2 regions of the Methyloparacoccus murrellii genome follow, and region 1 is predicted to be linked to the other one. Evidence: predicted binding sites of a transcription regulator. Region 1 holds the regulator's gene; the other holds the start of a gene.
What was found. Region 1 encodes HrcA, which represses chaperone genes, less so after heat shock. Its sites were predicted from a motif close to TNTTAGCACTCNNNNNNNNNGAGTGCTAANA; they were not measured.

Region 1 (15,117 bases):
GGCGGATTTCCGCGTCGCGGTTAGCTTCGGCGACCAGCACGTCGCGCTGGCGATCGGCCTCGGCCCGGATCTTTTCGGCAGCCTCCGCGCCGCGCGAGCGGAACTCGCGGGCAACCCGGGCGCGCTCGGCCTCCATCCGGCGATAGACGGAGGAGCTGACCTCCTCGGGCAGATCGATGCGCATCACCCGGATATCGACCACCTGGACACCCAGCCCCGTCACGGCGGGATTGACCATCCTGGTCAAGGCGTCCTGGATCCGGCCGCGGTCTGAAGACACCAGTTCGCGGATGGTGCGCTTGCTGAACTCGTTGCGCATCGCATCCTTGGTGATCTGATCGAGACGGATGTTAGCCTGCGCCTTGTCGCCGGCAACCGAGGTATAGAACTTGGTGACATCATCGATACGCCATTTCACGAACCAGTCGACGATGACGTTCTTCTTCTCCGAGGTCAGGAAGCGCTCGGGCTTCGACTCCAGCGTCAGGATGCGTTTGTCGAACCGCTTGACCTGCCGGTAGGGCAGCTTGAAATGCAGGCCTGGCGCGTAGTCGGTACCAACGATTTTCTTGAATTCAAGCAACACGGCCTTCTCGGTTTCGGAAACGGTGAAGGTCATCGTCGTCAGCAGGACGAGCAGGACGATGCCGCCGCCCCAGATCAAGGTGTTCTTATTCATGGCTGTTGTTACCCCGGCTTTCGCGTCCCCGGGCAGAGGAAGCTCGCGCAGATTTGCTGGGCTGATTGCCCGTCAGGTCCGGTACGGCCGTCACGCCGCTGTCCACGGCGGTCTCCGGCGCGACGACTGGATGCGACCGTTGCAGCTTGTCGACGGGAAGATAGAGCAGGTTGCTGGCATTCTGGACATCGACCACCATGGCACCCGTCTGTCCGAGAACCTCCTGCATGGCATCCAGGTACATGCGCTCGCGCGTGACGTCCGGCGCCTTTTCATACTCCGCCAGCAATTGCAGGAAACGGGAGGATTCGCCTCTGGCCCGCGCGATGGCCTTCTGCTTGTAGGCCTCGGATTCCTCCATCAGGCGCGCAGCGGTACCGCGGGCCTTGGGAACCACCTCGTTGGCATAGGCTTCCGCCTCGTTCTTCAGGCGCTGCTCGTCCTCGCGCGCCTTGATGGCATCCTCGAAGGCATTCTGCACCTCGTCGGGCGGCTGGGCATCCACCAGATTGACATTGCTGACGCGGATGCCCGTCCGGTACTCATCGAGGGTTTCCTGAATTTCGCGCTTGATTTCATCGGCGATGTTGCTGCGCCCTTCGGTGAGCACGAAATCCATGGTGTTCTTGCCGATCACCGCCCGCTGCGCGCTTTCGATCACTTGCTTGAGCGTCGGGTCGGGATCGGCGACGTTGAACAGGTACTGCTGAGGGTCCTTGATCTGATACTGGACCGCCAGGCGGATATCGATGATGTTTTCGTCCTGGGTCAGCATCATGGCTTCCTTGGGTACCGAGGCCAGCGATTGCTGGCGACCGCCGGAGCGATAGCCCACTTCGACGAAGCGCTGCTGCTCCATGTTGACGATCTCGACCTTCTCGATCGGTCCCGGGATATGCCAGTGCAGCCCCGGCTGCGTCGTGTCGACATAGGCGCCAAAGCGGGTCACCACGCCCCGGCTGCCTTCGTCGACCAGGTAAATGCCGGTCAGCATCCACAGGCCCAGCACGATGGCGGCCACCAGCGCGGCCAACTGGCCAGCGGCCTGGCCGCCACCGCTCCCACCGGGGGCGCGCCCGCCGAACAGAGATCTGAGCTTGTCCTGCAGGCCCTTCAATACCTCATCGAGATCTGGTGGTCCAGGCGGCTGCTCGCGGCCGCTCCAGGGATCCTTTTTGTTACTACCCGGTTCGTTCCAGGACATGCTTTCTCCCCATAGGCTTGGGACCACATCGACAGGTGGCCTTGGATGATGCTTGCGGTGCGTCCCGGGAGACCTGCAACCCGGGGCTGTTTTCAATCGTGGCTCGCGGCTGCTTCGGCCGCATGCGATGCTTCCGGACCGGAAGCATCGGCATCGGTTGCCCCGGCCTCCGGCCTGTTGTCGAGGAATGTCAGATGGTCGGACTGTGCCTCGACGGACATCCGCCAGCCGCCCTCGGGATCGACCTCGTCGCGCAGCACCCTGGCACTGCGGTAGAGGCGTGCCCGCACCGCGCCCTCATGAGCCATCAGGCGCAGCTCACGGATCTGACGGTGGCCCGAAAAACGCTGGCGCAAGGTCTCGAGCAGCAGTTCCAGGCCTTCGCCCGTGAGCGCCGACAGCCATATCTCCGCCACCTGACCATCCTCGCCGACCCGCACCATAGGCGCCGGGTTTTCCAACCGGTCGATCTTGTTGTACAGGCGAATCCTGGGTACATCGCCGGCACCGATCTCCTCGATCACCCGCTCGACCTCCGCGAGCGTCTCGGCCAGCTGCTCGTCACCGGCATCGATCACATGCAGCAGAAGATCGGCCTGCACGGTCTCCTGCAAGGTCGACTTGAAGGCCGCCACCAGCTCATGCGGCAGATCGCGTACGAATCCCACCGTATCCGCCAGGATCACCACCGCGTCCGGTCCGAGCGGGAGCCGTTTCAGGGCGGGATCCAGCGTGGCGAAGAGCTGGTCTGCCGCATAGACGCTCGCCCCGGTCAGGGCGTTGATCAGGGTGGATTTGCCGGCATTCGTGTAGCCGACCAGCCCTACCACCGGCACCGCGGAACGCTTGCGCGAACGACGGCCCTGCTCGCGCTGCTTGTCGACCTTTTCCAGCCGCTTCTGGATCTGGCTGATACGCTTGCCGATCAGGCGCTTGTCCGTTTCCAGCTGGGTTTCGCCCGGGCCGCGCAGACCGATGCCACCCTTCTGCCGTTCCAGGTGAGTCCAGCCCCGGACCAGTCGAGTCGACAGGTGGCGCAGCTGGGCCAGCTCCACCTGCAGCTTGCCCTCGTAGCTCTGCGCCCGCTGCGCGAAGATGTCGAGGATGAGACCGGTCCGGTCCAGGACCCGCACCTGGAGAGCCTTTTCGAGGTTCCGCTCCTGGCTGGGCGACAAGGGATTGTTGAACAGCACCAGCTCGGCTTCCTGCTCGGCAATGCATTGCGTCAGCTCCTCGAGCTTGCCCTTGCCGATATAGGACCGGGGGTCGGGCTGATCGCGCTTGCCGATGACGGTCGCCACGGGAACAGCCCCGGCAGAACGGGCCAGCTCCTTCAGTTCCGCCAGCGATCGCTCGTCGACCCTCGCACCGCTCTGGACGAGCACAGCCCTCTCCCCGGACGCCGGACGATCAAACATATATGCCGGAGGATATCCCGGTCATCACCGCTCTGAATCGGTAAGCGGTCGTATCAGACCTCTTCCTCCACTTCCTCGCCGCCCTGCGAGAGCCTGACCTGGCGGGCGGGCACGATGGTGGAAATGGCATGCTTGTAGACCATCTGGCTGACGGCATTCTTCAGGATGATCACGTATTGATCGAAGGAGTCGATCTTGCCCTGCAACTTGATGCCGTTGACCAGGTAGATCGACACGGGAACATGTTCCTTTCTCAGCGCATTCAGGAAGGGATCCTGCAAATTTTGACCTTTAGACATTCCTTTTCTCCGTCTTTATTGGTTGGCTTCTGTAATCAGAACACGTCTTATCTCGCCGGCATTTAATCAGAACTTGCGAATGCCTGTCATCCAGCCCGGCGTAGCAGCTCTTTTGCGCAGTCAAGGGAAGCAACGCTCAGGCCAGTGCCTCCGCAACGGCAGCCGCGAGCTTCTCCGCCAGACGATGCACCTTGTCGCCATCGGCACCTTCAACCATCACCCGCACAACGGGCTCGGTCCCCGAGGCCCGGAGCAGAACCCGCCCCTCGCCGGCCAGCTCGGCCTCGACCTCGCGCGTGAGGCGCTGCACGCCATCGTGCTGGCGCAGATCGACCCTGGCGGCCACCTGGACATTGACCAGACGCTGGGGATATTTATCCATGCCGCCGCGAAGCTCGCTGAGGGACTTGCCGGTAGCCCGCATGGCCTCCATGACCTGCAGGGCGGCAACGATCCCATCGCCCGTCGGAATGCGGTCGCGACAGATGATGTGCCCGGAACTCTCGCCCCCCAGCGTACTGTCATGACTCAGCATCATCTCCATGACGTAGCGGTCGCCAACGGACGCACGCTTGAGTTCCACACCGAAGCGCGCCAGGGCGTGCTCCAGCCCGAGATTGGTCATCAATGTTCCCACCACCGGCCCCCGCAGGGCGCCCTCCGCGTGGCGGCAGGTGGCGATGATGTAGAGCAGCTCGTCACCATCGACGATATGCCCCTCATGATCCACCATGATCAGGCGATCGCCATCGCCATCCAGGGCCAGACCGAAATCGGCCGCCTCCTCCAGTACCCGCCGGGCCAAGGCGGCAGGCTTGGTCGCCCCGACATGCTCGTTGATGTTAAAACCATTGGGAGTGTCGCCCATGGTGATCACCGTGGCGCCCAGTTCGGCGAAGACATGCGGTGCGATGTGATAGGTCGAACCATGGGCGCAGTCCACCACCAGCTTGACCCCATGGAACTCGGTACCGGCGGGAATGGTGCTCTTGCAGAATTCGATGTAACGCCCGGCGGCATCCTTCAGGCGAATGGCCCTGCCAATCTTGGCGGAATCCACCGTGGTCATGGGCTGGTCGATTTCGGCCTCGATCAGCCTCTCGATAGCGTCCGAGAGCTTCAACCCGTCGGGTCCGAAGAACTTGATGCCATTGTCGAAATAGGGATTGTGCGAAGCGCTGATGACGATGCCTGCCTCGGCCCGGAAGGTGCGCGTCAGGTAGGAAACCGCCGGTGTCGGCATGGGTCCGGTCAGCTGGATATTCACGCCTGCGGCCGAAAGCCCGGCTTCCAGGGCCGATTCGAACATGTAGCCGGAAATGCGCGTGTCCTTGCCGATGACCACCGTCGCATCCGCCCGGTCGCGCGCCAGCACGCGCCCGGCCGCCCAGCCCAGCTTGAGAACAAAGTCGGCAGTGATCGGGTAGGTCCCGACCTTGCCACGTATGCCATCCGTACCAAAATATGCCCGACTCATACTGCTTACGATTCCCGCGAAACGGTTAACAACGGACCGGTGCGGTTTTCGGACCGCGCAAAAATGAAGCCCCTGCTGGGCAGGGGCCGAAGGATACCTGGCCTGCCGGGATCAGTGCTGCTCGGCGGCCTTGCCGACCTCGCCCGCCGCCGGCGGGCCGCCTTCTGTCACCGGCGCCGACGGGGTCGCGCCCCCCGCCGGCGGCGTCTCGTCCCAGTTCTGCGGTGGCCTCGGCTCGCGTCCCGCCATGATGTCATCGATCTGCAGGTGATCGATGGTCTCGTACTTCATCAGGGCTTCGGCCATGAGATGCAGCTTGTCCAGATGCTCCTTCAGGATGCGTTCCGAACGCTCGTAGTTACGGTCGATGAAGGAGCGGATTTCCTCGTCGATCAGATGGGCCGTCTCTTCCGAAACCATCTTGTGCTTGGTGACAGAACGCCCCAGGAACACCTCGCCCTCCTCCTCGCTGTAGGCCAGCGGCCCCAGCCGCTCCGACAAGCCCCAGCGCGTCACCATGTTGCGGGCCAGATTGGTGGCCCGCTCGATGTCGTTCTGGGCCCCGGTCGTCACCTTGCGGCGGCCGAAGATCAGTTCCTCGGCCACCCGGCCGCCGAACAGGCTGGAAATCTGGCTTTCCAGCTTCTCCAGGCTGGCACTGTACTGGTCGCGCTCGGGCAGAAACATGGTGATCCCGAGCGCCCGGCCACGCGGCATGATGCTGACCTTGTAGACCGGATCGTGATCCGGCACCAGGCGACCGACGATGGCATGGCCGGCCTCGTGGTAGGCGGTCAGGCGCTTCTCTTCCTCGCTCATGACCATGGACCTGCGCTCGGCACCCATCAGGATCTTGTCCTTGGCCTTTTCGAAGTCCTCCATTTCCACCTGACGCTTGTTCTTGCGGGCGGCGAACAGGGCCGCCTCGTTCACCAGATTGGCCAGGTCGGCGCCGGAGAAGCCCGGGGTCCCCCGTGCCAGGTAGGATACCTGCACATCGGGCGCCATCGGCACGCGCTTCATGTGAACCTTGAGGATCTGCTCGCGCCCGCGCACATCCGGCAGTCCCACCACGACCTGGCGATCGAAGCGTCCGGGACGCAGCAGGGCCGGATCGAGCACGTCGGGCCGGTTGGTCGCCGCGATGACGATGATGCCCTCGGTGCCCTCGAAACCGTCCATCTCGACCAGCAGCTGGTTGAGGGTCTGCTCGCGCTCGTCGTGACCGCCGCCCAGCCCCGCGCCACGATGGCGGCCGACAGCGTCGATCTCGTCGATGAAGATGATGCAGGGCGCGTTCTTCTTTGCCTGCTCGAACATGTCGCGCACGCGCGATGCACCCACGCCGACGAACATTTCCACGAAATCGGAGCCCGAGATGGAGAAGAACGGCACCCGCGCCTCGCCGGCAATGGCCTTGGCCAGCAGGGTCTTGCCGGTACCGGGCGGCCCGACCATCAACGCGCCCCGGGGAATCTTGCCGCCGAGCTTCTGGAACTTGCTGGGATCCTTGAGGAAGTCGACCATCTCCTGCACGTCTTCCTTGGCCTCGTCGCAGCCGGCGACATCGGTGAAGGTGACCTTGATCTGGTCCTCCTCGATCAGCCGCGCCTTACTCTTGCCGAAGGACATCGCACCGCGGCCGCCACCGCCGCCCTGCATCTGGCGCATGAAGAAGACCCAGACGCCGATCAGCAGCAGCATCGGGAACCAGGAGATGAAAATCTGCATCAGGAAGGATTCCGATTCCGGCGGATCGACCTTGATGTCGACGTGGTTTTCCAGCAGGTCGTCGACCAGATGCGGATCGTTGGTGGGCGCGAAGGTGGTGAACCGTTCACCGGTCGTGGTCACGCCGTGAATGACCGTGTCCTCCAGCGTCACTTGCTTGATCTGGCCATCCTTGACCGAGGCGATGAACTGGGAATAGGACATGCCGGCATCGGCGGATCTTCGCCCGCCGAAATTGTTGAACATGGACATCAGGACGACGGCCACGACAACCCACAGCACCACATTCTTGAACATGTCATTCACGATCGGATTTCCTCGCCGGGGATACGAAATCCCCTTCGTCACGAGAGGCAGCGATAGCCCCAAAATGAACCAATACTAACAGGATAGCGCCGAGGTCACACAGCGACTGTCCGTCATCAAGACATGAAATGGAGACGAACCGGCGCGATTCAATGGCAACGCCGGACCTGCCGTGGCAACCGCCACCAAGGCCCGCCGGTCGGCTACGCCGCCGGCTCCGGCCGGTCCGCAGCGGCCAGCTCCAACATCTCACGGGCATGCGCCAGAGTTTGCGGGGTAATCCGCACGCCGCCCAGCATACGGGCAATCTCGTCGCGACGCGCCTCGCCCTCGATCAGCCGGACGGACGAGTGGGTGCCACCGGCATCACTGTGTTTCTCCACCAGCAGATGCCGATGCCCCTGGGACGCCACCTGTGCCAGATGGGTTACGCAGAACACCTGCCGGTCCAAGCCCAGCAGGCGCAGCTTCTGCCCGACCACTTCGGCCACCCCGCCGCCGATACCGCTGTCGACCTCGTCGAACACCAGGGTCGGCACGCGCTTGCCATCGGTCGCGGCCACCTGGATCGCCAGGCCGATACGGGACAGCTCGCCGCCGGAAGCGACCCGGGCCAGCGGGCGCAGCGGCATGCCGGGATTGGCGCTGACCAGGAACTCGACGCTGTCGGCGCCGCCGGCGCTGGGTTCGGCCCGATCATCCGAACGCAGCTGGACACGGAATTCGCCCTGGGGCATGCCCAGTTCGCGAATGATCGCCGAAATGCGCCCTTGCAGGCGTTCGGCACCAGCCGTCCGTTGCCGCGACAGCGCGCAACTGGCGTCGCGATAGGCCCGCTCGATGCCGGCCAGTTCCTCGGCCAGCCGCTCCGTACCGGCGGAACCGCCGGTCAGCCGGTCGAGCTCCGCCCGCAGCTGAAGCAAATGGGCCGGCAACTCATCGGGGCGCAGATGATGCTTGCGCGCCAGCCGGTGCACATCGGCAAGGCGCTGTTCCAGGGTCGCCAGCCGGGCCGGGTCGGCATCCAGCCGGTCGAGGTTGCGCCGCAGTTGCAGGGAGGCCTCCTTAACGCTCAACTGGGCTTCCTGCAGGAGACCACGAATCTCGCTAAGCTCCGGCGCCAGCCGGGCGAGATCGGCCAGGGAATGCAGGGCATGGGCAAGACGCGCATAGACGGACAGGGTCTCGTCCTCGTAGAGCGCCTCCAGCTCGGCCTGACCCACGTCCAGAATCCGCTCCACGCCGGCCTGCCGGGTCTGCTCCTCGACCAGTTCGGCATAGCGCAGGGCGGCGATGTCCAGCTGCTCCAGCTCGTCCACCTGGAACTGCAACAGCCCCAGCCGCGCCTGTCGCTCTGCGGCGTCGCTGGTCAGCCGCCTGAGCTCATCCCTGAGCTGCCGCCAGCGCCGGTAGAGATTCTCGACATCGGCGGCAAGCTGGCCGGTACCGCTGAAAGCGTCGAGCAGGCGCCGCTGTTCCTGGGGCTTGGCCAGCTGCACGTGAGCGTGCTGGCCATGAATTTCGATGAGGTTCTGCCCGAATGACTGCAAGGTCTGCAGGTTGACGGGACTGCCATTGATGAACGCGCGGGAGCGGCCATCCACGGCGATGGTGCGCCGAACCAGGCATTCCGTGCCAGCCGCCAGTTCCTGGTCCTCCAGCCAGCGCAACGACCCGGGGCTGTCGGCCAGGTCGAAACCGAGGTTGATCTCGGCCCTGGCGGCCCCGGGCCGGACAAACGCCGAGTCGGCACGATCACCGAGCGCCAGCCCCAGGGCGGTCAGCAGGATCGACTTGCCCGCGCCGGTCTCGCCGGTCAGCACGGTCAGCCCTGGCGCAAAGGCGAGGCCGAGCGACTCGACGACGGCAAGATCGCGAATATCGAGATGCGTCAACATGGCCAGACCCGGCAACCAGAATCAACCATACAAGCCACAAGCTATTGATCTATTGGGTAAGCGGTTTCCGAAAGCCTCGGGGCGGCCGCGCGGCCGCCGGGTGCGACACCCTTACCGGGTCATTCTCGCACGCGATCAAAGCCAGCCGCCCAAAATCTGGCCGGCTGGCCAGAGCCCTTGCCCCTAGCGGTCGTCAGCGGCTCGCGCAAGGGTTGTCCACAGACTTGCCCACGGCAACGGTGGATAACCGGGCCGCGCCGGACAGACAGCTCTCGGACCGAATCAAGCCTCGCGGATCACCGCTGGCACGGAGCAAGATCCCGCAAATCCCCTCTCGCTAGATGCGATAACCCGAGCTCCAGTTCAGCTTGACGCGGAGGATCTCGAAAAAGTCGTACCCCAGTGGATGCAGCAACCGGAAGGGCTTGGCTTCCCTGCGGATTTCAACCGTATCGTCGATGTCCAGACCGGGGCTGGAAATGTTGTCGCACACGACCTGGGCCCCGAAAAGCTTGCCGGGCCGGAACGAGATGCCGACCGTGCTGCGGCTGTCGATGACGATCGGCCGATTGGTCAGGGCGTGCGGATTGATCGGTGCGAGGACGATGGCGGGCAGCGTCGGCGACAGGATCGGTCCGCCGGCGGACAGGGCATAGGCGGTGGAGCCGGTGGGGGTGGAGACGATCAACCCGTCCGAACGCTGGGAATTGAGGAACAACCCGTCGATATGCGTGACGATCTCGATCATGCTGGTGGCATGCGAGCGGTGTATCACCACGTCGTTGATCGCCGTCTGCTGGAAAATCACCTGGCCGTGCCGCATGACCCTGGCGCCCAGCATGAAGCGCTCCTCCTCGAGGAAACGGCCCTGCAGCACCGCATCGAGATGCGTGGCGACATCGGCCGGGGAAATGTCGACCAGGAAACCCAGCCGGCCCAGATTCACACCGATCAGGGGAATATCGTACTCGGCCAGGGCGCGGGCGGCGGCCAGCAGGGTGCCGTCGCCGCCCACCACCACGGCAAAGTCGCAGCGCTGGCCCAGTTCCCTGAGCGAGCCGCGATCCGGCACGACGCCATGGATGAAAGGCGCGGAATCGGCATCCACGATCACCCGGATTCCACGGCGAATCAGCAGCGCGTGCAATTCCGTCAGGGTCTCCGCAATACGCCCGGCGTCCGGCTTGCCGATCAGTGCCGCGACGCGAAAACCGGCCAGCGCGGTCATGCGCAACGGACCCTGCAAAACTTGGCGGTCAAGGGCATGGACATCATCGATTCTGGCAACAGGACCAACCAGGCTGCCGCTGGCTGGCGCGACCACAGGCTGCTGCGCATGGCCCGCGGTACCCGACTGAACTGGCCTGGGCGCCACGGCCGCATGTTAGGCGCTTCTTGACACTGCATCTGGGGATTGCTAGTTTCTGGCACTCTCCACGTCAGAGTGCTAATCGGGAGCCTGCGAGGAACTCCGTGCCCATTATCCATCAATTGAACGAGCGTGCCTCCTACCTGTTCAAGGTTCTGGTGGAACGCTATATCAATGAGGGGCAGCCGGTCGGTTCCAGGTCGCTGGCCAAGGATGCCGGGCTCAACCTGAGCCCCGCCACCATCCGCAACGTGATGGCCGACCTCGAAGACATGGGTCTCATCACCGCCCCGCACACCTCCGCCGGACGCATGCCGACGGCATCCGGCTACCGGTTCTTCATCGACACCCTGATGACGGTCAAACCCCTGCAGGACGCCATTGTCCACCAGCTGAGGGAAGATCTCCTGCTCCAGGACTCCCCGGGCGACGTGCTGGAAACCGCCTCCCGCCTGCTGTCGGAGGTGACCCACATGGCGGGAATCGTGATGCTGCCCCGGCAGGAATCGAACGCCTTCAGCCACATCGAATTCCTGCCGCTGTCGGAACGCCGGCTGCTGGTCATCCTCATCACCGAGCAGCAGCAAATCCACAACAAGATCATCCAGGTGCCGCGGGACTTCAGCCCGGCGGAACTTCAGGCGGCCGCCAACTTCCTCAACAGCCGTTTCAACGGCAAGCACATCAACAGTGTCCGCACCACCCTGGCACGGGAAATCCAGGCAACCCGCGATCGCCTGAGCCAGGAAATCCTCGATGCCGCCACCCTCACCGACCTGGCCCTGGATGATCGCGGCAAGCGCCGCAGCCCGGTGTTCGTGTCCGGCGAAATCAACCTGATGGACTTCTCCGAACTGGCCGACATGGAGCAGTTCCGCAGCCTGTTCGAGGCCCTGCACCAGAAGGAAGCCATGATGCAGCTGCTGGACCGCTGCATCGAATCGCCCGGCGTGCAGATCTTCATCGGCGAGGAATCCGGCCACCGCGCGCTCGGCCATTGCAGCCTGGTGACCGCACCCTATGCCATCAACGACCAGGCCGTCGGGGTGCTCGGCGTCATCGGGCCGACCCGCATGAAGTACGAGCGCGTGATCCCGCTGGTCGACCTGACCGCCAAACTGGTCGGCGCTGCCTTGAATCACAGAGCCCTGCCCCAATTTAGCTGAAGGCAGCCCGGCCAGACGGCTGGCCAGGCCGATCACCCAATCCCACCAACCCAATTTCACACGATGGAGCCCGTTCACATGAGCCCGGACGACGTTTTGCCCGAAGATCAGCAGGAAACGCCCGACACGACCGCAACCGGGACCGAAGTGCCCGCCGAACAGGATGCGCCTCGGGACTTGACCGAGCAGCTCAACCAGCTGGCCCGGCAGGCCGAGGAAAACTGGGACAAGTTCGTCAGAACCCAGGCCGAGCTGGAGAACCTCAAGCGTCGCGCCGACAAGGATGTGCAGGATGCCCGCAAATTCGGGCTGGAAAAGTTCGCCCGCGAGCTATTGTCCGTTGCCGACAGCCTGGAACTGGGCCTCAGCGTCGAGACCAGCGACACCCCCGAAGTCGCCAAATTGCGCGAGGGCATGGAATTGACCCTCAGGCAGCTGCTTGCCACGTTCGAGAAATTCCAGCTGTCGCCGGTGAATCCCGAGGGCGAGAAATTCAATCCCGAACTGCACCAGGCCATGGCCATGCAACCCACCGACGAAGCCGAGCCCAATACCGTCATCAAGGTTTACCAGAAGGGCTACCTGCTGCATGGCCGCCTGCTGCGCCCTGCCATGGTCGTCGTCTCGCAGGCCATCCAGGGCGGCGCTTGAAAACGGCGCGCCACGCCCCACATCAGCCTTCAGCATCGGCGATCCATTCTGAATTCACGCATTACCCGGAGAAATAAATGTCAAAAATCATCGGTATCGACCTGGGCACCACCAATTCCTGCGTCGCCATCCTCGAAGGCGGCAAGCCGCGTGTCATCGAGAATTCCGAGGGCGCACGCACCACGCCTTCCATCGTGGCCTTCACCCCCGACAACGAGGTGCTGGTCGGCCAGTCGGCCAAGCGCCAGGCCATCACCAATCCGAAGAACACCCTGTTCGCGGTCAAGCGCCTGATTGGCCGCCGCTTCAAGGACGATGTCGTGCAGCGTGACATCCATCTGGTCCCCTACAGCCTCGTCGAGGCGGACAACGGTGATGCCTGGATCGAGGTCAACGGCAAGAAGATGGCGCCGCCGGAAGTGTCCGCCCGGGTGCTGATGAAGCTGAAAAAGGATGCCGAGGCCTTCCTGGGCGAGGAGATCAAGGAAGCCGTCATCACCGTGCCGGCCTACTTCAACGACTCGCAGCGCCAGGCCACCAAGGACGCCGGCCGCATCGCCGGCCTGGAAGTCAAGCGCATCATCAACGAGCCGACCGCGGCGGCCATGGCCTTCGGTCTCGACCGCAAGAAGGGCGACATGAAGGTCGCGGTCTATGACCTCGGCGGTGGCACCTTCGATGTCTCCATCATCGAAATCGCCGAAGTCGACGGCGAGCACCAGTTCGAGGTGCTGTCCACCAATGGTGACACCCATCTGGGTGGCGAGGACTTCGACCTGCGCATCATCGACTGGATCTGCGACGAATTCAAAAAGGACAACGGCATCGACCTGCACAACGATGCGCTGGCCCTGCAGCGCCTCAAGGAGGCTGCCGAGAAGGCCAAGATCGAACTGTCCTCCAGCCAGCAGACCGACATCAACCTGCCGTATGTGACCGCGGACGCCAGCGGCCCGAAGCACCTCAACCTGAAGCTGACCCGCGCCAAGCTGGAGTCGCTGGTCGAGGATCTGGTGCTGAAGACCCGCGGCCCCTGCGAGACCGCCCTGAAGGACTCCGGCCTCAAGGCCAGCCAGATCGACGAGGTCATCCTGGTCGGCGGCCAGACCCGCATGCCCAAGGTCCAGGAGATGGTGACCCAGATCTTCGGCAAGGAACCGCGCAAGGACGTCAACCCCGACGAGGCCGTGGCACTGGGCGCGGCCATCCAGGGTGGCGTGCTCGGCGGCCAGGTCAAGGATGTGCTGCTGCTGGACGTCACCCCGCTGTCGCTGGGCATCGAGACCCTGGGCGGCGTGATGACCAAGCTGATCGAGAAGAACACCACCATCCCGACCAAGACCGGTCAGGTATTCTCGACCGCCGATGACAACCAGACGGCGGTCACCATCCACGTCCTCCAGGGCGAGCGCGAAATGGCGCGGGACAACAAGTCGCTGGGCCGCTTCGACCTGGCCGACATCCCGCCGGCGCCGCGCGGCATGCCGCAGATCGAGGTCACCTTCGACATCGACGCCAACGGCATCCTGCATGTATCCGCCAAGGACAAGGCCACCGGCAAGGAACAGTCGATCCGCATCACCGCCTCCAGCGGCCTGTCCGAGGAGGAAATCCGGCGCATGGTGCAGGACGCCGAGCTGCATGCCGAGGAGGACAAGAAACTGCACGAGCTGGTCCAGGCGCGCAACCACGCCGACTCGCTGATCCATGCCGCGCAGAAGACCCTGGACGAGCTGGGCGACAAGGCCGAAGCGGGCGAGAAGAGCGCCCTCGAGACCGCCATCAACGAACTCAAGGAGGCCATGAAGGGCGACGACAAGGAGGCCATCGACCGCAAGACCCAGCACCTCACCGAGGTATCCGGCAAGCTGGCCGAGCGGCTCTACTCGCAGAATGCCGGCGCGGCAGGTGCGACGGCCGGCGCCCAGGAACAGTCTGCGGGCAAGGCCGGCGACGAGGACGTCGTCGACGCCGAGTTCGAGGAAGTCAAGGACGACAAGAAGTAATCGTTCCGCGCGGCGAACCCGGGGCGGCAGACCGAAGTCCGCCGCCCCTCCGACCCACCTTCACCCAAGCCGCGTCCGCGTGACGCGGCATTTTGCGTTATGGCGAAAGAAGACTACTACCAACTGCTCGGCGTATCCCGCAATGCGAGCGATGACGAGATCAAGAAAAGCTTCCGCCGCCTGGCGATGAAGTACCACCCGGATCGCAACCGCGACAATCCGCAGGCCGAGGAGCAGTTCAAGAAGATCAAGGAAGCGCATGACGTGCTCTCCGATCCGAAAAAGCGCTCGGCCTATGACCAGTTCGGCCATGCCGGCGTGGATCCCAGCATGGGCGGCGGCGCCGGTTTCGGGGGCGCGAATTTCAGCGACATCTTCGGCGATGTGTTCGGCGACATCTTCGGTGGCGGCGGCTCGCGCAGCCGCGGCGGTGCCCAGCGGGGTTCCGACCTGCGCTACAACCTGGAAATCTCCCTGGAAGATGCCGTGGCCGGCACTGAGGTCAAGATCCAGATTCCGACCCTGGTCAGCTGCAAGAGCTGCAACGGCAGCGGTGCCAGCAAGGGCTCCGCGGTCGTCACCTGCCCCACCTGCCATGGCCATGGCGCGGTGCGCATGCAGCAGGGCTTCTTCTCGGTCCAGCAGACCTGTCCCACCTGTCGCGGCTCGGGCAAGCAGATCAAGGATCCCTGCCGCAGCTGTCATGGCCAGGGCCGCACGCAGGATACCAAGACCCTGTCGGTCAAGATCCCGCCCGGCGTCGATACCGGCGACCGCATCCGCCTGTCCAGCGAGGGCGAGGCCGGCGAGGCGGGCGGACCAGCCGGCGACCTGTACGTGCAGGTGCACGTCAAGGACCACCCCATCTTCACCCGTGACGGCGCCAACCTCTATTGCGAGGTGCCCATCAGCT
Region 2 (15,117 bases), on a different contig from region 1:
AAAGGAGGGCGCCGCGGCATGAGGTGCGCGGGGTCTGTGACCGGGCCGGGGGCGGGATTCCCTGCATGAGCACGGGGCCGCTTTCCAGCATTCCCACGCCCGCGCACCTGGCACGGGATGCGCGGCAGAACCTGCGCTGGCTGTTCGTACTGCGCAATCTGATGATCATTGGCGAAGGGCTGATCATCTTCATCAGTCTTTACGGTCTCGAAATCCCGCTGCGCGAGGTGCCGTTGTGGGGCATCCTGACGCTGCTGGGCGTCTTCAACTGGTGGACCTGGCTGCGCCTGGGCTCGATAGAGCCGATCTCCGAGAATGAGCTGTTCATCCAGTTGTCCTGCGATGTACTGGCGATCACCGCCATCCTGTATTTCACCGGTGGCGCCACCAATCCCATCGCCTGGTTTTTCCTCCTGCCGCTGATCATCGCCGCCACCGTGCTGCCCCAGGAGTACACCTGGTACATGGTGATCTTCACGACCGGCTGCTACACGCTGTTGATGAGTTACTACCAGCCATTGCCGGACATCCAGCCGCTGGTCTTCCAGGGCGAGAGCGCGCATGCGATGCATGCGATGCTGCCGGAGCACGATCTGGATCTGCACGTGTTCGGCATGTGGTTCGGTTTCGTCTTCAGTGCCGTGATGGTGGCCTATTTCGTGGTCGAGATGGCCAAGACCCTGCGGGCGCGGGAGCGCAGCCTGGCGGAGGCGCGCGAGCAAAGCCTCCGTAACGAGCGGGTCGTGGCGCTGGGCACCCTGGCGGCGGGAGCCGCGCATGAGATGGGCACACCGCTGGGAACCATGGCGATCCTCATCAAGGAAATCGAAAATGAATGCGCCTGCGCCGAGGATGCCGAGCTGGCGGACAAAATGAGGATCCTTCGCGAGCAGGTGGCGCGCTGCAAGCAGGCGCTCTCGGTGATGTCCGCCACCGCCGGCGAAATCCGTGCGGAAAGCGGCCATGTCATGCCGCTCACGGCCTATCTGGACTCGGTGGTTGCTAGTTGGCGCAATCAGCGGCCCGGCATCAAGCTGAGCTATCAGAAGCAGGGATACTCGCCAGCACCGGAGTTTCTTGCCGAGCTGACACTGACCCACGCCCTGGTGAACATCCTTAACAATGCGGCCGAGGTCTCGCCCAAGGGTATTGACCTGCGTGTCTCGTGGGATCAGCAGTCGGTGGTCTTGCGGGTGCTGGACCGAGGGCCAGGGATTGCGCCGACGGTTTCCGAGCAGCTCGGCAAGGCGCCGGTTTCGACCAAGGATCATGGATTGGGTGTCGGTCTGTTCCTGGCCTTTTCCACCATTCATCGCCTGGGTGGCAGCATCGAAATGACCCCGCGTTCGCGGGGTGGCACCCAGACGAGGATTGTTCTGCCCCTGACGAGCCCCTGGAGAATGGCATGAGCGATACGATGCCCCTGGATGAACCACTGGAGCGCCCCTCTCTCCTGCTGGTCGATGACGATCCGACCTTCTGTGGCGTGCTGGATCAGGCGCTCAGGAAGCGGGGCTATGAGGTGCATGTGGCCACCGATGTGGAGACGGGCATTCGTCTGGCCGAGGAGATCGAGCCCGAGTTTGCCGTCATCGATCTCAGGATCGGGCAAGAGTCCGGTCTGGCGCTGGTCAAGCGGCTGCACGAGCTGGATGCCAACACCCGGATCGTCATGCTGACAGGCTTTGCAAGCATCGCCACCGCGGTGGAGGCCATCAAGCTGGGGGCTGTGCATTATCTGGCCAAGCCGGCGGATACCGACGAGATCGTTTCCGCCCTCCACAAGGAGCAGGGCGACGAGTTCGTCGAGATCAAGGACAAGCCGCTGTCGATCCGCCGGCTCGAATGGGAGCACCTGCAAAAGGTGCTGGTCGAGCATGGCGGCAATATCTCGGCGGCCGCCCGCGCCTTGGGAATGCATCGCCGTACCCTGCAGCGCAAGCTGGAAAAGCGGCCTGTCAAGGATTGAGCCGCCGGTCAACCGATTGCGTTGCCTGAGCTCCGGTCCCTCCTTCCGGCACCTGCCTCCGACATGCCGTTCCTCCCTGGTATCCCCTGAATCGAGCCTCTTGTGCGTGAGTGAAGGGCTGCCCCGCCTCGTTCTTGCCGTCTGACAGCCGTAATGCCAGCAGATGCCGTCGCATGGCTTGACAGCCGTGGGCGGCGCTATATGATTAGCACTCGCCTGATTTGAGTGCTAACAGGGGGGCTCCGGCCGATACCTGTCCGCGCCGAATCCTTACCAAACTACCTGGCACAAGGAGCTATTCATGAAAATTCGTCCCTTGAATGATCGCGTCATCGTCAAGCGTCTGGAGGAGGAGCGTACCTCGCCGGGCGGCATCGTGATCCCCGATTCCGCTGCCGAGAAGCCGGTTCGCGGCGAGGTTGTCGCGGCAGGCAACGGCAAGGTCCTCGACAATGGCCAGGTTCGGCCGCTGGGCGTCAAGGCGGGTGACAAGGTGCTGTTCGGCAAGTATGCCGGCACTGAGGTCAAGGTCGATGGCGAGGAAATCCTGGTCATGCGCGAAGACGACATCATCGCGATCCTGGAAGGCTGAATCCCCGCCCTTCCAATCCCTCAACGATTCAACCGCATTAGGTATTAAGCAATATGGCAGCTAAAGACGTACGATTTGGTGATGATGCCCGTAGCCGCATGATCCGTGGTGTGAACATCCTGGCGCAGGCCGTCAAGGTGACCCTCGGCCCCAAGGGTCGCAACGTGGTTCTGGAAAAGAGCTTCGGCGCGCCGACCGTGACCAAGGACGGTGTCTCCGTCGCCAAGGAAGTCGAACTTGCCGACAAGTTCGAAAACATGGGGGCGCAGATGGTCAAGGAAGTGGCGTCCAAGACCTCCGACATCGCCGGTGACGGCACCACGACCGCCACCGTGCTGGCCCAGTCCATCCTGACCGAAGGTCTCAAGGCGGTAGCCGCCGGCATGAACCCGATGGATCTCAAGCGCGGCATCGACAAGGCCACCGCGGCCGCCGTCGAGGCCATTCACGGCATGTCGGTGCCTTGCGCCGACAGCAATGCCATCGCCCAGGTCGGCGCCATTTCCGCCAACTCCGATGAGGCCATCGGCAAGATCATCGCCGATGCCATGGACAAGGTCGGCAAGGAAGGCGTCATCACCGTGGAGGATGGCTCCGGCCTCGAGAATACCCTGGACGTCGTCGAGGGCATGCAGTTCGATCGCGGCTACCTGTCGCCCTACTTCATCAATAACCAGCAGAGCATGAGCGCCGAGCTGGAGAACCCGCTGATCCTGATCTGCGAGAAGAAGATCTCCAACATTCGCGACATGCTGCCGGTACTGGAAGGTGTCGCCAAGGCAGGTCGTCCGCTGCTGATCATCGCCGAGGATGTCGAGGGCGAGGCTCTTGCCACGCTGGTGGTGAACAACATGCGCGGCATTCTCAAGGTCGCGGCCGTCAAGGCGCCCGGCTTCGGTGACCGCCGCAAGGCCATGCTGGAGGATATCGCCATCCTGACCGGTGGCACCGTGATCGCCGAGGAAGTCGGCCTGTCGCTGGAGAAGGCCAGTATCGAGGATCTGGGTACCGCCAAGCGCGTGCAGATCACCAAGGAAGAAACCACCATCATCGATGGTGCCGGCAGCAGCGACAAGATCCAGGGCCGCATTGCCCAGATCCGCAAGCAGATCGACGAGACGACCTCCGACTATGATCGTGAAAAGCTGCAGGAGCGGCTGGCCAAGCTGGCCGGTGGCGTCGCCGTGATCAAGGTGGGCGCGGCGACCGAGGTCGAGATGAAGGAGAAGAAGGCTCGCGTCGAGGACGCCTTGCATGCGACCCGTGCCGCGGTCGAGGAAGGCATCGTCCCGGGCGGTGGCGTGGCCCTGATCCGTGCCTTGCAGAAAATCCGCGACCTGAAGGGCGCGAACCATGATCAGGATGTCGGCATCGGCATCGCCCGTCGCGCGATGGAAGAGCCGCTGCGTCAGATTGTTGCCAACGCCGGCGATGAGGCCTCCGTGGTCCTCAACAAGGTCGCCGAGGGCAGCGGCAACTTTGGCTACAACGCCGCTACCGGTGAATATGGCGACATGGTGACCATGGGCATTCTGGACCCCGCCAAGGTAACCCGCAGCGCTCTGCAGAATGCGGCATCCGTCGCTGGTCTGATGATCACCACCGAGGCGATGATTGCCGAGGAGCCCAAGGCCGAGGCGCCGATGCCGGGTGGCATGGGCGGAATGGGTGGCATGGACGGCATGATGTAACCGCCGGACGTCGCGCCCGAGTGTGGCGAGGCTCCCCTGGAGCCTTGCCCGATCCGATCGAAAGCCCCATCTCGATGGGGCTTTCTGTTGTCCGGCGCAGCCTTGCCGGGTAGGGAATCTCATGGGCGAGCGGCTGCTGATGTGGGCATGGCGATCGATTTTCTTCAGGGGCTTGTCATGCGTCAAAATTTGTCTATAATGATGGGCTTGATTGCAGGCGCGTAGCTCAGTTGGTTAGAGCACCACCTTGACATGGTGGGGGTCGTTGGTTCGAGTCCAATCGCGCCTACCAAATCTGGAAAAGCATCGCAGCGCGGTGCTTTTTTTGTCCTTGAGGTTTTCTATGCCTGTCATAACGCTGCCAGACGGTTCGCGCCGGGAGTTCGATCATCCGGTCTCGCTCATGGAGGTGGCGGCGTCCATTGGGGCTGGTCTGGCCAAGGCGGCGCTTGCCGGCCGCGTCGACGGGAAGTTGGTGGATCTTTCCCGGGTCATCGATGGTGATGCCGAGGTTGCCATCGTCACCGGTCGCGATGTGGAGGGTGTGGAGGTCATCCGCCATTCCACGGCCCACCTGCTGGCGCAGGCGGTGAAGTCGCTGTTCCCATCCGCTCAGGTCACCATCGGTCCGGTGGTCGACAACGGTTTCTATTACGACTTTTCCTACGAGCGGCCCTTCACGCCGGATGATCTTGCGGCCATCGAGAGGAAGATGGAAGAGCTGGCTGCCCAGTCGCTCCCGGTGGAGCGGCGGGAAATGCCGCGGGACGAGGCAGTCGACTTCTTTCTCCGGCAGGGCGAGTGCTACAAGGCGGAGATTATCCGCGATATCCCTGCGGATCAGCCGATCTCGCTATATCGTCAGGGGGACTTCATCGACCTCTGCCGCGGGCCTCATGTGCCGGATACCGGCAGGCTGAAGGCCTTCAAGCTGATGAAGATCGCGGGTGCCTACTGGCGCGGCGACTCCCGCAACGAGATGTTGCAGCGCATCTACGGCACGGCATGGGCGGACAGGAAGGAACTCAAGGATTATCTGTGCCGGCTCGAGGAGGCGGAGCGGCGCGATCATCGCAAGATCGGCAAGGCGCTGGATCTCTTCCACATGCAGGAAGAGGCGCCCGGCATGGTGTTCTGGCACCCCAAGGGTTGGGTGTTGTGGCAGATTGTCGAGCAGTACATGCGGGCGATCTTCCGCGATCATGGCTATGCGGAAATCCGTACCCCCTTGGTCGTTTCCCGCACCCTTTGGGAAAAGTCAGGGCACTGGGAAAAGTTCCAGGGCGACATGTTTACCACGGCTTCCGAGCAGCGCGACTACGCCATCAAGCCGATGAACTGTCCCTGTCATGTGCAGGTGTACAACCAGGGGCTCAAGAGCTACCGGGATTTGCCGCTGCGCTTGGCCGAGTTCGGCTCCTGCCATCGCAACGAACTGTCGGGCGTTCTGCATGGTCTGATGCGGGTGCGCGGCTTTACCCAGGATGATGCCCACATCTTCTGTGCGGAAGGGCAGGTCCAGTCGGAGGTCTCCTCCTTCATCGATCTCCTGCACCAGGTCTACGCCGATTTTGGCTTCACCAGGGTGCAGGTCAAGCTTTCCACCCGGCCCGTCAACCGGGTGGGTTCGGACGAGGTCTGGGACAGGGCCGAGGCCGCGCTGGAGGAGGCGCTCAACGCCAAGGGGCTGGAGTGGCAACTGCAGCCGGGCGAAGGTGCCTTCTACGGGCCCAAGATCGAATTCTCCCTGTCCGACTGTCTGGACCGGGTCTGGCAATGCGGCACCATCCAGGTCGATTTTTCGATGCCGGAGCGTCTCGGCGCCGTATATGTCGCCGAGGATGGCAGCAAGCGCACGCCGGTCATACTGCACCGCGCGATCCTCGGATCCCTGGAGCGGTTCATCGGCATCCTGGTCGAGCACTATGCGGGGTATTTCCCGCTGTGGTTGGCGCCGGTGCAGGCGATGGTGCTGAATATCACCGACGCCCAGACGGATTACGCGCGTGGCGTCGAGATGGCATTGCGTTCGCGGGGCCTGCGTGCCGAGTCCGACTTGAGAAATGAGAAGATCGGCTTTAAAATCCGTGAGCACTCGATGCAGCGCGTGCCCTATCTCATCATTGTCGGTGAGAAAGAAATTGAGTCCCGGACCGTCTCCCTGCGCACTCAGAAGGGGGATGATCTGGGACTCTTTAGTTTGGATGGGCTGATGGAAAAGCTCTGTGCAGAAGTCAACGAGCGCGTTGCGACCCCTTAACCGTCTTGGGAGGATTTGGTTATCAGTGCCGATAGAAAAGAGCCGCGGCTAAACGACGAGATTCAGTATTCCAATGTTCGCCTGATCGATGCCGACGGCAATCAGGTGGGCGTGGTTTCCAGTCGTGAAGCGCGCCAGATGGCCTATGATGCCGATCTCGACCTCGTCGAAATCTCTCCCGGCGCCGAGCCGCCCGTTTGCCGGATCATGGACTATGGCAAGTTTCGGTTCGAGCAGAACAAGAAACTCGCCGCTGCCAAGAAAAAGCAGAAGCAGATCCAGGTCAAGGAAATCAAGTTCCGGCCGGGTACCGACGTAGGCGATTATCAGATCAAGCTCAAGAATCTGATCCGTTTCCTGGAGGACGGTGACAAGGCCAAGGTTACCGTGCGCTTTCGCGGCCGGGAATTGAGCCACAAGGAATTGGGCATGGAGTTGCTGAAGCAGATCGAGACGGATTTGCAGGAGCATGCCTCGGTGGAGCAGTTTCCCAAGATGGAGGGGCGGCAGATGGTCATGATGCTGGCCCCGAAGAAAAAGAAGTAAACGATTTGTTGTTTGAGTTTTTAGAGCCAACCGGAGAGCGTAATGCCAAAGTTGAAAACCAACCGGGGCGCGGCGAAACGTTTCAAGAAAACCGCATCTGGCGGTTTCAAGTGCAACCACTCGTTCCGTCGTCATATCCTGACCAAGAAGAGCACCAAGCGTAAGCGTCAGTTGCGCAGCCCCAACGCCATTCATGCTTCGGATGTGCGCAGCGCCGCGCGCATGCTTCCGTACAGCTGAGTTTTCTGACCGAAGAGTAAAGAGGGTCCAATGCCTAGAGTAAAACGTGGCGTCACCGCGCGTGCCCGCCACAAGAAAGTCCTCAAGCAGGCCAAGGGGTATTACGGTGCCCGCAGTCGGGTATACCGTGTCGCCAAGCAGGCCGTCATCAAGGCAGGCCAGTATGCCTACCGTGATCGCCGTCAAAGGAAGCGCCAGTTCCGTGCGCTGTGGATCGTGCGCATCAATGCCGCCGCCCGCGAATTCGGGCTGTCCTACAGCCGTTTCATGGCAGGTCTGAGCAGGGCCTCGGTCGTGATCGACCGCAAGGTGCTGGCCGATCTGGCCGTGCGCGACAAGGACGCCTTCGCCGAACTTGCCAGGATCGCGCAGGGCTGAGCCGTCGGCCCTCCCGGTGGAGCCCCGATTCCGGGTGCTCCGCCACATGAAGGTTTCATCCCCCTCTTCAAGCAGAATTCACTGCCCCGCTTCCCATTATGGTTACCCTTGAGGATGTACTGTTACAGGCGCAAGGGGAGCTTGCCGCGGCATCCACGCTGACGCTGCTGGATCAGGTCCGGGTTCAGTATCTGGGCAAGAAAGGCCTGATCACGGAGCAGATGAAGGCTCTGGGCGGCCTGCCGCCCGAGGCCCGCAAGGAGGTTGGCGCGCGCATCAATCAGGCGCGCGACCGATTTGCTGCGGCGCTGGAGGCGCGCAAGTCGGAGCTCGAGGCCGAGGCGCTGGAGCAGCGTCTGGCCAGCGAAACCCTCGACGTGACCTTGCCCGGACGCGGCCAGCGGACCGGTGGACTGCACCCGGTGACCCTGACCATGCGCCGCATAGCGGCCTTGTTCGAGCGGGTCGGTTTCGAGGTCGTCGAAGGTCCGGAGGTCGAGGACGACTACCATAACTTCGAGGCTCTCAACATCCCCGCCTCGCATCCGGCGCGGGCGATGCACGACACCTTCTATTTCGACGCGCATACCCTGCTGCGAACCCATACCTCGCCGGTACAGGTTCGGGTGATGGAAAGCCGCACCCCACCACTGCGGGTCATTGCGCCGGGGCGGGTATACCGCTGCGATTCGGATCTGACACACACGCCGATGTTCCACCAGGTCGAAGGTTTCCTGGTCGACGAGAATGTCAGTTTCGCCGATCTGCGCGGGATTCTGGACGAGTTCCTGCGGCTGTTCTTCGAGAAGGACGTGCAGGTGCGGTTCCGCCCCTCCTATTTTCCCTTCACCGAACCGTCGGCCGAGGTCGACATCGAATGTGTCATGTGCGGCGGCAAGGGTTGCCGGGTGTGTGGGCAGAGCGGCTGGCTGGAGATCATGGGCTGCGGCATGATCCATCCGCGGGTGTTCGGTTTCGTCGATATCGACCCGGAGCGTTATACCGGCTTCGCCTTCGGGCTGGGAGTGGAGCGCATGGCCATGCTCCGTTACGGGATCAACGATCTCCGGCTGTTCTTCGAGAACGATCTCAAGTTCCTCAAGCAATTCGCCGCCTTCTAGGCGTCCGTTACCCTCATCACCATGCGTTTTAGCGAAGCCTGGCTCCGAAGCTATATCAATCCGCCCCTGACGACGGGAGAACTGGTGCATCAGGTCACTATGGCGGGCCTTGAGGTTGATAGCGTCACACCCGCCGCCGGCGCGTTCACCGGCGTCGTGGTGGGGGAAATCCTGGCGGCGGAGCCGCACCCGGAGGCGGATCGGCTGAGAGTCTGCCGCGTCGACGCCGGCCATGCGGAGCCGCTGCAAATCGTTTGCGGCGCCCCCAACGCGCGCGTCGGCCTGCGGGCGCCCTTGGCGCTGGAAGGCGCCGTGCTGCCCGGCGGTATGGCCATCAAGGCATCCCGGCTGCGGGGGGTGCAGTCCTTCGGCATGCTTTGCTCGGCCAGGGAACTCGGCATCGACGAGGATGCCGCCGGTCTCATGGAACTGCCCGGCGATGCCCCGGTCGGCATGTCCCTGCGCGATTACCTGCAATTGGACGATAACCTCCTCGAGGTCGATCTGACGCCAAACAGGGCGGATTGCCTCAGCGTCGAAGGCATTGCCCGCGAGGTTGCGCTGCTCAACGATCTGCCCCTGCAGAGTCCGGCGATCCAGCCGGTCGCGCAGGGGCACGACGCGTGCGTGGGTGTGGCGCTGGAGGCGCCGGAAGCCTGCCCCCGCTATCTCGGCCAGCTGATCCGGCACGTCAACCGTGCGGCGCCCACCCCCCTGTGGATGAAGGAGCGCCTGCGGCGTTCCGGCCTGCGCTCGCTGGATGTGGTGGTGGACATCACCAACTATGTCCTGCTGGAGCTGGGCCAGCCGCTGCATGCCTTCGATGCCGAGAAGCTGAACGGCGACATTCGCGTCAGGTATGCCCGCGAGGGCGAGACGCTGCGGCTCCTCAACGACCAGGAGCTGACCCTGCATGCCGACACCCTGGTCATCGCCGATCAGACCAGGGCGCTGGCTCTGGCCGGCATCATGGGCGGCAGCGAATCCGCCGTGGGAGCGGACACGCGGCACATCTTTCTCGAATGTGCTTTCTTCACGCCCGAGCGGATCATGGGCAAGGCTCGTCGCTACGGCCTCAATACCGATGCCTCGCACCGTTTCGAGCGTGGCGTCAGCTTCGAGCTGCAAGCGCGCGCCCTGGCCCGTGCCGCCGAGTTGATCGTGGCGCTGGCCGGTGGCGAGGCCGGGCCGGCCGTCGAGTCGCTCAGCGCCGAACACCTGCCGGTTCGCCAGCCGATCCTGCTGAGAGCCAACCGCATCCATCGCGTCCTTGGCCTGGCGATCGCCGCGGCGCGCATCGAAGCCATGCTCGCAGGGCTCGGCATGCGCAGCGAGCCGCATCCGGAGGGCTGGACCGTCGTGCCACCTGCCTTCCGCTTCGATATCGCCATCGAAGCCGATCTGATCGAGGAAATCGGCCGCGTCCATGGCTACGATCACCTGCCGCGCCGGCGCCCGGTCATGGTCGCCGCCATGCAGCCCGCGTCCGAGACACGGCTGTCGCTGAATCGCGTCAAGGACCTGCTGGTTGACCGCGGCTATCAGGAGGCGGTGACCTACAGTTTCGTCGAACCCGGCCTCCAGCGCCTGGTCGAGCCGGACGTGGAGCCCCTGGCGCTGAAGAATCCGATTTCGGCTGAACTCGCCGTCATGCGGACCAGCCTCTGGCCCGGGCTGCTGGATGCGGCCATCAAGAATGCCAACCGCCAGCAGACCCGCATCCGGCTGTTCGAGAGCGGCCTCAGGTTCGTGCCGTCCCACGACGGCCTGTCGCAGTCCAAGGCCATTGCCTGGCTGGCAATGGGGCCCGTGCATGCGGAGCAGTGGGCGGAGAAGGCGCGGATGCTGGATTTCTACGACATCAAGGCCGATGTCGAGGCCCTGGTGTCGCTGACGGGGCGCGTGGATGAACTGCGGTTTGCCGCCGCCGGACATCCGGCCCTGCATCCCGGGCAGTCGGCCCGGATTTACCTGGGCGAGACACCGCTCGGCTGGCTGGGCATGCTGCATCCTCGCCTGGAGCAGCGTCTGGATTTCGGGCAGCAGCTATTCCTGGTCGAACTGGATCAGGCGCTGCTGCTGAATCGTGCCGTACCCCGGTTCTCGCCGCTCTCGCGGTTCCCGGCCGTGCGTCGCGATCTGGCCCTGCTCGTCGACGATGGCCTGCCGGTGGCCGAGCTGCTGGCCGAGGCCCGGCGGCAGGGTGGCAGCCTCTTGCAGGAGGTCGTGATCTTCGACGTCTACCGCGGAGCCGGCGTCGAGGCCGGCAAGAAAAGCGTGGCCCTGGGCCTGGTGTGGCAGGACGAGGCCGAAACCCTGGTCGACGCCCGTGTCGACGAAGCTGTTGGCCGGGTACTGGCGAGCCTTGCCGAGCGCTGTGGGGCGCGTTTGAGAGATTGATGTGGCGCTGACCAAGAACGACATGATGGAGCGGCTGATCGAGACTCTCGGCCTCAGCCGCAAGGATGCCAAGGATCTGGTCGACCAGTTCTTCGAGGAGATCAAGGCGGCCCTGGGGCGCGGCGAGCCGGTCAAGCTGTCCGGCTTTGGCAATTTCGACCTGCGCGACAAGAACGAACGTCCCGGCCGTAATCCCAAGACGGGCGAGGAAATCCCCGTCTCGGCCCGTCGGGTCGTGACCTTCAAGTCCGGGCAGAAGCTCAAGAGCCTGGTCGAGGCCTTCAACGGGCCGGTTTCGGAAGACCCCTGAGCCTGCGCGAGGGTCGGCCGGCGTTCCTGCCGTGCCGGCTGCGGGTGGACCAACACAGGAGTAATACATGATTCGTGCCGGCATCGTCGGAGGCACCGGGTACACCGGGGTCGAACTGCTGAGAATCCTGGCCCTGCATCCGTCGGTCGAGGTGGCCCAGGTAACCTCGCGTGGCGATGCCGGCAGGGCGGTCGCCGATGTCTATCCCAGCCTGCGCGGACATGTCCAGACGGCGTTTGTCGAGCCCGGCGTCGACGTGCTTGGCGGTTGCGATGTCGTGTTCTTTGCCACGCCCAATGGAACGGCCATGCGTCTGGTGCCGGCCCTGCTCGACAAGGGTATCCGCGTCATCGACCTTGCGGCCGATTTCCGGCTGCGCGATGCCGAAGCCTGGGTCCATTGGTACGGCGAACCCCATGCCTGCCCGGAACTACTGGTGGAAGCGGTTTACGGTCTGCCGGAGATCAACCGCGACGCCATACGCGAGGCCCGTCTCATCGCCTGCCCGGGCTGCTACCCGACCTCGGTACAGCTGGGGCTGCTGCCCTTGCTGGAGGCCGGCGTCATCCGGACGGACGATCTCATCGCCGATGTCAAGTCGGGCGTCAGCGGCGCCGGCCGCAAGGCGGAGCTTCCCTTCCTCATGAGCGAAACCGGCGAGAGCCTGAAGGCATACGGTGTCCAGGGCCACCGGCACTGGCCGGAAATCCGGCAGGGCTTGGCGCGGATCGCGGGCACGCCGGTGCACCTGACCTTCGTACCCCACCTGATTCCGATGATCCGCGGTATCCATGCGACCCTCTACGCCCGCCTCGCGGCGCCGGCGGACGACCTGCAGCGACTCTACGAACAGCGTTACCGGGACGAACCCTTTGTCGACGTTCTGCCCGCCGGCGCCCATCCCGACACCCGCAACGTGCGCGGTTCCAACCGTTGCCAGCTGGCGGTGCACCGGCCGCTGGATGGCGACACCATTGTCGTGCTGTCGGTGATCGACAACCTGGTCAAGGGCGCCGCCGGCCAGGCCGTGCAGGCCATGAACCTGATGTTCGGGCTGGACGAAACCGCAGGACTTATGGCCGTAGGCCTGTATCCCTAAACCCATGAATCGTCAGCTCGTGCTCGATCATCTGGTTTCCCTGCGCGACTACGTGCGCTATGCGGCCAGCCGCTTCAACGAGGCCGGCCTGTTCTTCGGCCACGGCACGGCGGGCGCGCTGGACGAGGCGGCCGCCCTCGTGCTGCATGCCCTGCATCTGCCCTACGATCTGCCGGGTGGCTATTTCACCGCCCATCTGACCCCGCCCGAGCGGGAACGGATCCTCGGTCTCATCGAGCGGCGCGTGGAGGAGCGCAAGCCGCTGGCCTACCTCACGCATGAGGCACCCTTCGCCGGCCTGTCGTTCTATGTCGACGAGCGGGTGCTGGTGCCGCGTTCGCCGATCGCGGAACTCATCGAGCAGCATTTTTCGCCCTGGCTGGATGCTCCGGAGGCGGTTACCGATATCCTCGACCTGTGCACCGGCAGCGGCTGCATCGCCATCGCCTGCGCCGTTGCGTTTCCCCAGGCCGAGGTCGATGCGGTTGATATCTCGCCCGATGCCCTGGCCGTCGCCCGCATCAATGTCGAGCGGCACCAACTCGCGGACCGGGTGCGGCTGGTCGAGTCGGACGTCTATGCGGCACTCGGCAACCGGCGCTATGACCTGATCGTCAGCAATCCGCCCTATGTCAATACCGACGAATGGCGGAGCCTGCCGCGGGAGTTCCACGCTGAGCCGCGCATCGGGCTGGAGTCGGGCGAGGACGGCCTGGATTGCGTGCGCCATATCCTGGAAGGCGCGCGGAGACATCTCAAGCCCAACGGCATCCTGGTGGTCGAGGTCGGCAGTGCGGCGGAGGCCTTGGAGGCCAATTTCCCCGAGGTTCCCTTCTGCTGGCTGGACTTCGAACGCGGCGGCGACGGGGTATTCCTGCTGACCGCCGGGCAGGTCGCGGCCTTCTTTTAGCGTTATCGTGCCGCCTGCGCGGCCGCGGAGGACCGGATGCACCACGTTGTCCCTTCGAGGCAGGGCTTGAATCACCTTCGGCTCTGGTGCCTGCTGCTGGCGGGATTCGCGCTGGCGCTGGTCGCCTGCAAGACCACCCTGCGGCAGAACCCGATTCCGTCCGATGGCAGGATACTCGCCTTTGGCGACAGCCTGACCTACGGCACCGGCGTGCTGCCCGAGCAGGGCTACCCCGCCGTGCTGCAGAGTCTGGTCAACCGCGAGGTCATCAATGGCGGCGTGCCCGGCGAGATTTCCGCCGACGGGCTGCGTCGGCTGGCGATTTGGCTGCAGGAATACGAGCCGAAGTACCTGATACTCTGCCACGGCGCCAACGATCTGCTGCGCGCACTCAGCGAGGAGAAGGCGGCCGAGAACGTGCGCGCGATGGTCAAGCTGGCGCGCGACCAGGGTATCGACGTGCTGCTGGTGGCCGTGCCGAAATTCGGTCTCCGGCGCTCGCCGCCGGGGTTCTACGAGGAAATCGCCCGCGAGTTCAACATCCCCCTGGAACGCAACGCGCTCGACGACATCGAACGCAATCCGGCGCTGAAATCGGACGCCGTGCATCCCAACGCCGCCGGCTACAGACTGCTGGCGCAGGCCATCGTCAAGCGTCTGCGGGAAACCGGGGCGCTGTGAGCGTTCGGCAGCTGAACGGCCCCTGAACAAGACCATACCGGGCTCACCCTTGGGCGGGTCCCTCTGACCGGGAATCGGCATGTCTGGAAACACCTTCGGAAAACTCTTTACCGTGACCTCTTTCGGCGAAAGCCACGGCCCCGCCATCGGCTGCATCGTCGACGGCTGCCCGCCGGGCCTGGCACTGTGCGAGGCGGATCTGCAGCACGACCTCGACCGCCGGCGGCCCGGGACTTCCCGCCACACCACCCAGCGGCGGGAGCCCGATGCGGTGCGCATCCTCTCCGGCGTGTTCGAGGGCCGGACCACGGGCACGCCGATCGGTCTCCTGATCGAGAATGTCGACCAGCGCTCCAAGGACTACGGCAACATCGCCACCCAGTTCCGGCCGGCCCATGCCGATTATGCCTATCACATGAAATATGGCTTCCGCGACTATCGCGGCGGCGGCCGCTCCTCGGCCCGCGAGACGGCCATGCGCGTCGCTGCCGGCGCCATCGCCAAGAAGTACTTGCGCGAGCGCTACGACGTCGAGGTGCGTGGCTATCTCGCGCAGCTGGGGCCGATCCACATCGACCGGGTGGACTGGGAGACCATCGACGACAACCCGTTCTTCTGCCCGGACCCCGACCGCGTTCCGGAGCTGGAAGCCTACATGGATGCCCTGCGCAAGGAGGGCGATTCGATCGGCGCCCGCATCAACGTGGTGGCAACCGGCGTGCCGCCGGGCTGGGGCGAGCCGATCTTCGACCGGCTGGATGCCGATCTCGCCCACGCCCTGATGAGCATCAACGCCGTCAAGGGCGTCGAGATCGGCGGCGGTTTCGCCTGTGTTGAAGCCAAGGGCACGGCCTTCCGTGATGAAATGACCCCGGCGGGCTTCCTCAGCAATCATGCCGGCGGCGTGCTCGGCGGCATTT

Region 2: groES (co-chaperone GroES) is a predicted target of HrcA. The motif match lies at 2,173-2,203, and genes of this name have one in related genera.

What each region holds. Positions count from the first base shown of each region.
Region 1 covers NZ_BAAHXD010000010.1:18,077-33,193, reverse strand. Annotated here, with positions in the region: gene hflC (protease modulator HflC) at 1-679, opposite strand, end outside; gene hflK (FtsH protease activity modulator HflK) at 672-1,883, opposite strand; gene hflX (ribosome rescue GTPase HflX) at 1,976-3,301, opposite strand; gene hfq (RNA chaperone Hfq) at 3,355-3,600, opposite strand; gene glmM (phosphoglucosamine mutase) at 3,737-5,077, opposite strand; gene ftsH (ATP-dependent zinc metalloprotease FtsH) at 5,189-7,105, opposite strand; gene recN (DNA repair protein RecN) at 7,318-9,012, opposite strand; gene ACYQ1H_RS04385 (NAD(+) kinase) at 9,350-10,240, opposite strand; gene hrcA (heat-inducible transcriptional repressor HrcA) at 10,486-11,547, shown strand; gene grpE (nucleotide exchange factor GrpE) at 11,626-12,198, shown strand; gene dnaK (molecular chaperone DnaK) at 12,276-14,204, shown strand; gene dnaJ (molecular chaperone DnaJ) at 14,304-15,117, shown strand, end outside.
Region 2 covers NZ_BAAHXD010000032.1:7,585-22,701, reverse strand. Annotated here, with positions in the region: gene msrA (peptide-methionine (S)-S-oxide reductase MsrA) at 1-22, shown strand, start outside; gene ACYQ1H_RS10230 (ATP-binding protein) at 66-1,409, shown strand; gene ACYQ1H_RS10225 (response regulator transcription factor) at 1,406-1,969, shown strand; gene groES (co-chaperone GroES) at 2,271-2,561, shown strand; gene groL (chaperonin GroEL) at 2,615-4,252, shown strand; tRNA gene ACYQ1H_RS10210 (tRNA-Val) at 4,468-4,544, shown strand; gene thrS (threonine--tRNA ligase) at 4,596-6,512, shown strand; gene infC (translation initiation factor IF-3) at 6,528-7,058, shown strand; gene rpmI (50S ribosomal protein L35) at 7,101-7,298, shown strand; gene rplT (50S ribosomal protein L20) at 7,329-7,676, shown strand; gene pheS (phenylalanine--tRNA ligase subunit alpha) at 7,775-8,797, shown strand; gene pheT (phenylalanine--tRNA ligase subunit beta) at 8,819-11,197, shown strand; gene ACYQ1H_RS10175 (integration host factor subunit alpha) at 11,199-11,507, shown strand; gene argC (N-acetyl-gamma-glutamyl-phosphate reductase) at 11,575-12,606, shown strand; gene prmB (50S ribosomal protein L3 N(5)-glutamine methyltransferase) at 12,611-13,516, shown strand; gene ACYQ1H_RS10160 (arylesterase) at 13,583-14,197, shown strand; gene aroC (chorismate synthase) at 14,277-15,117, shown strand, end outside.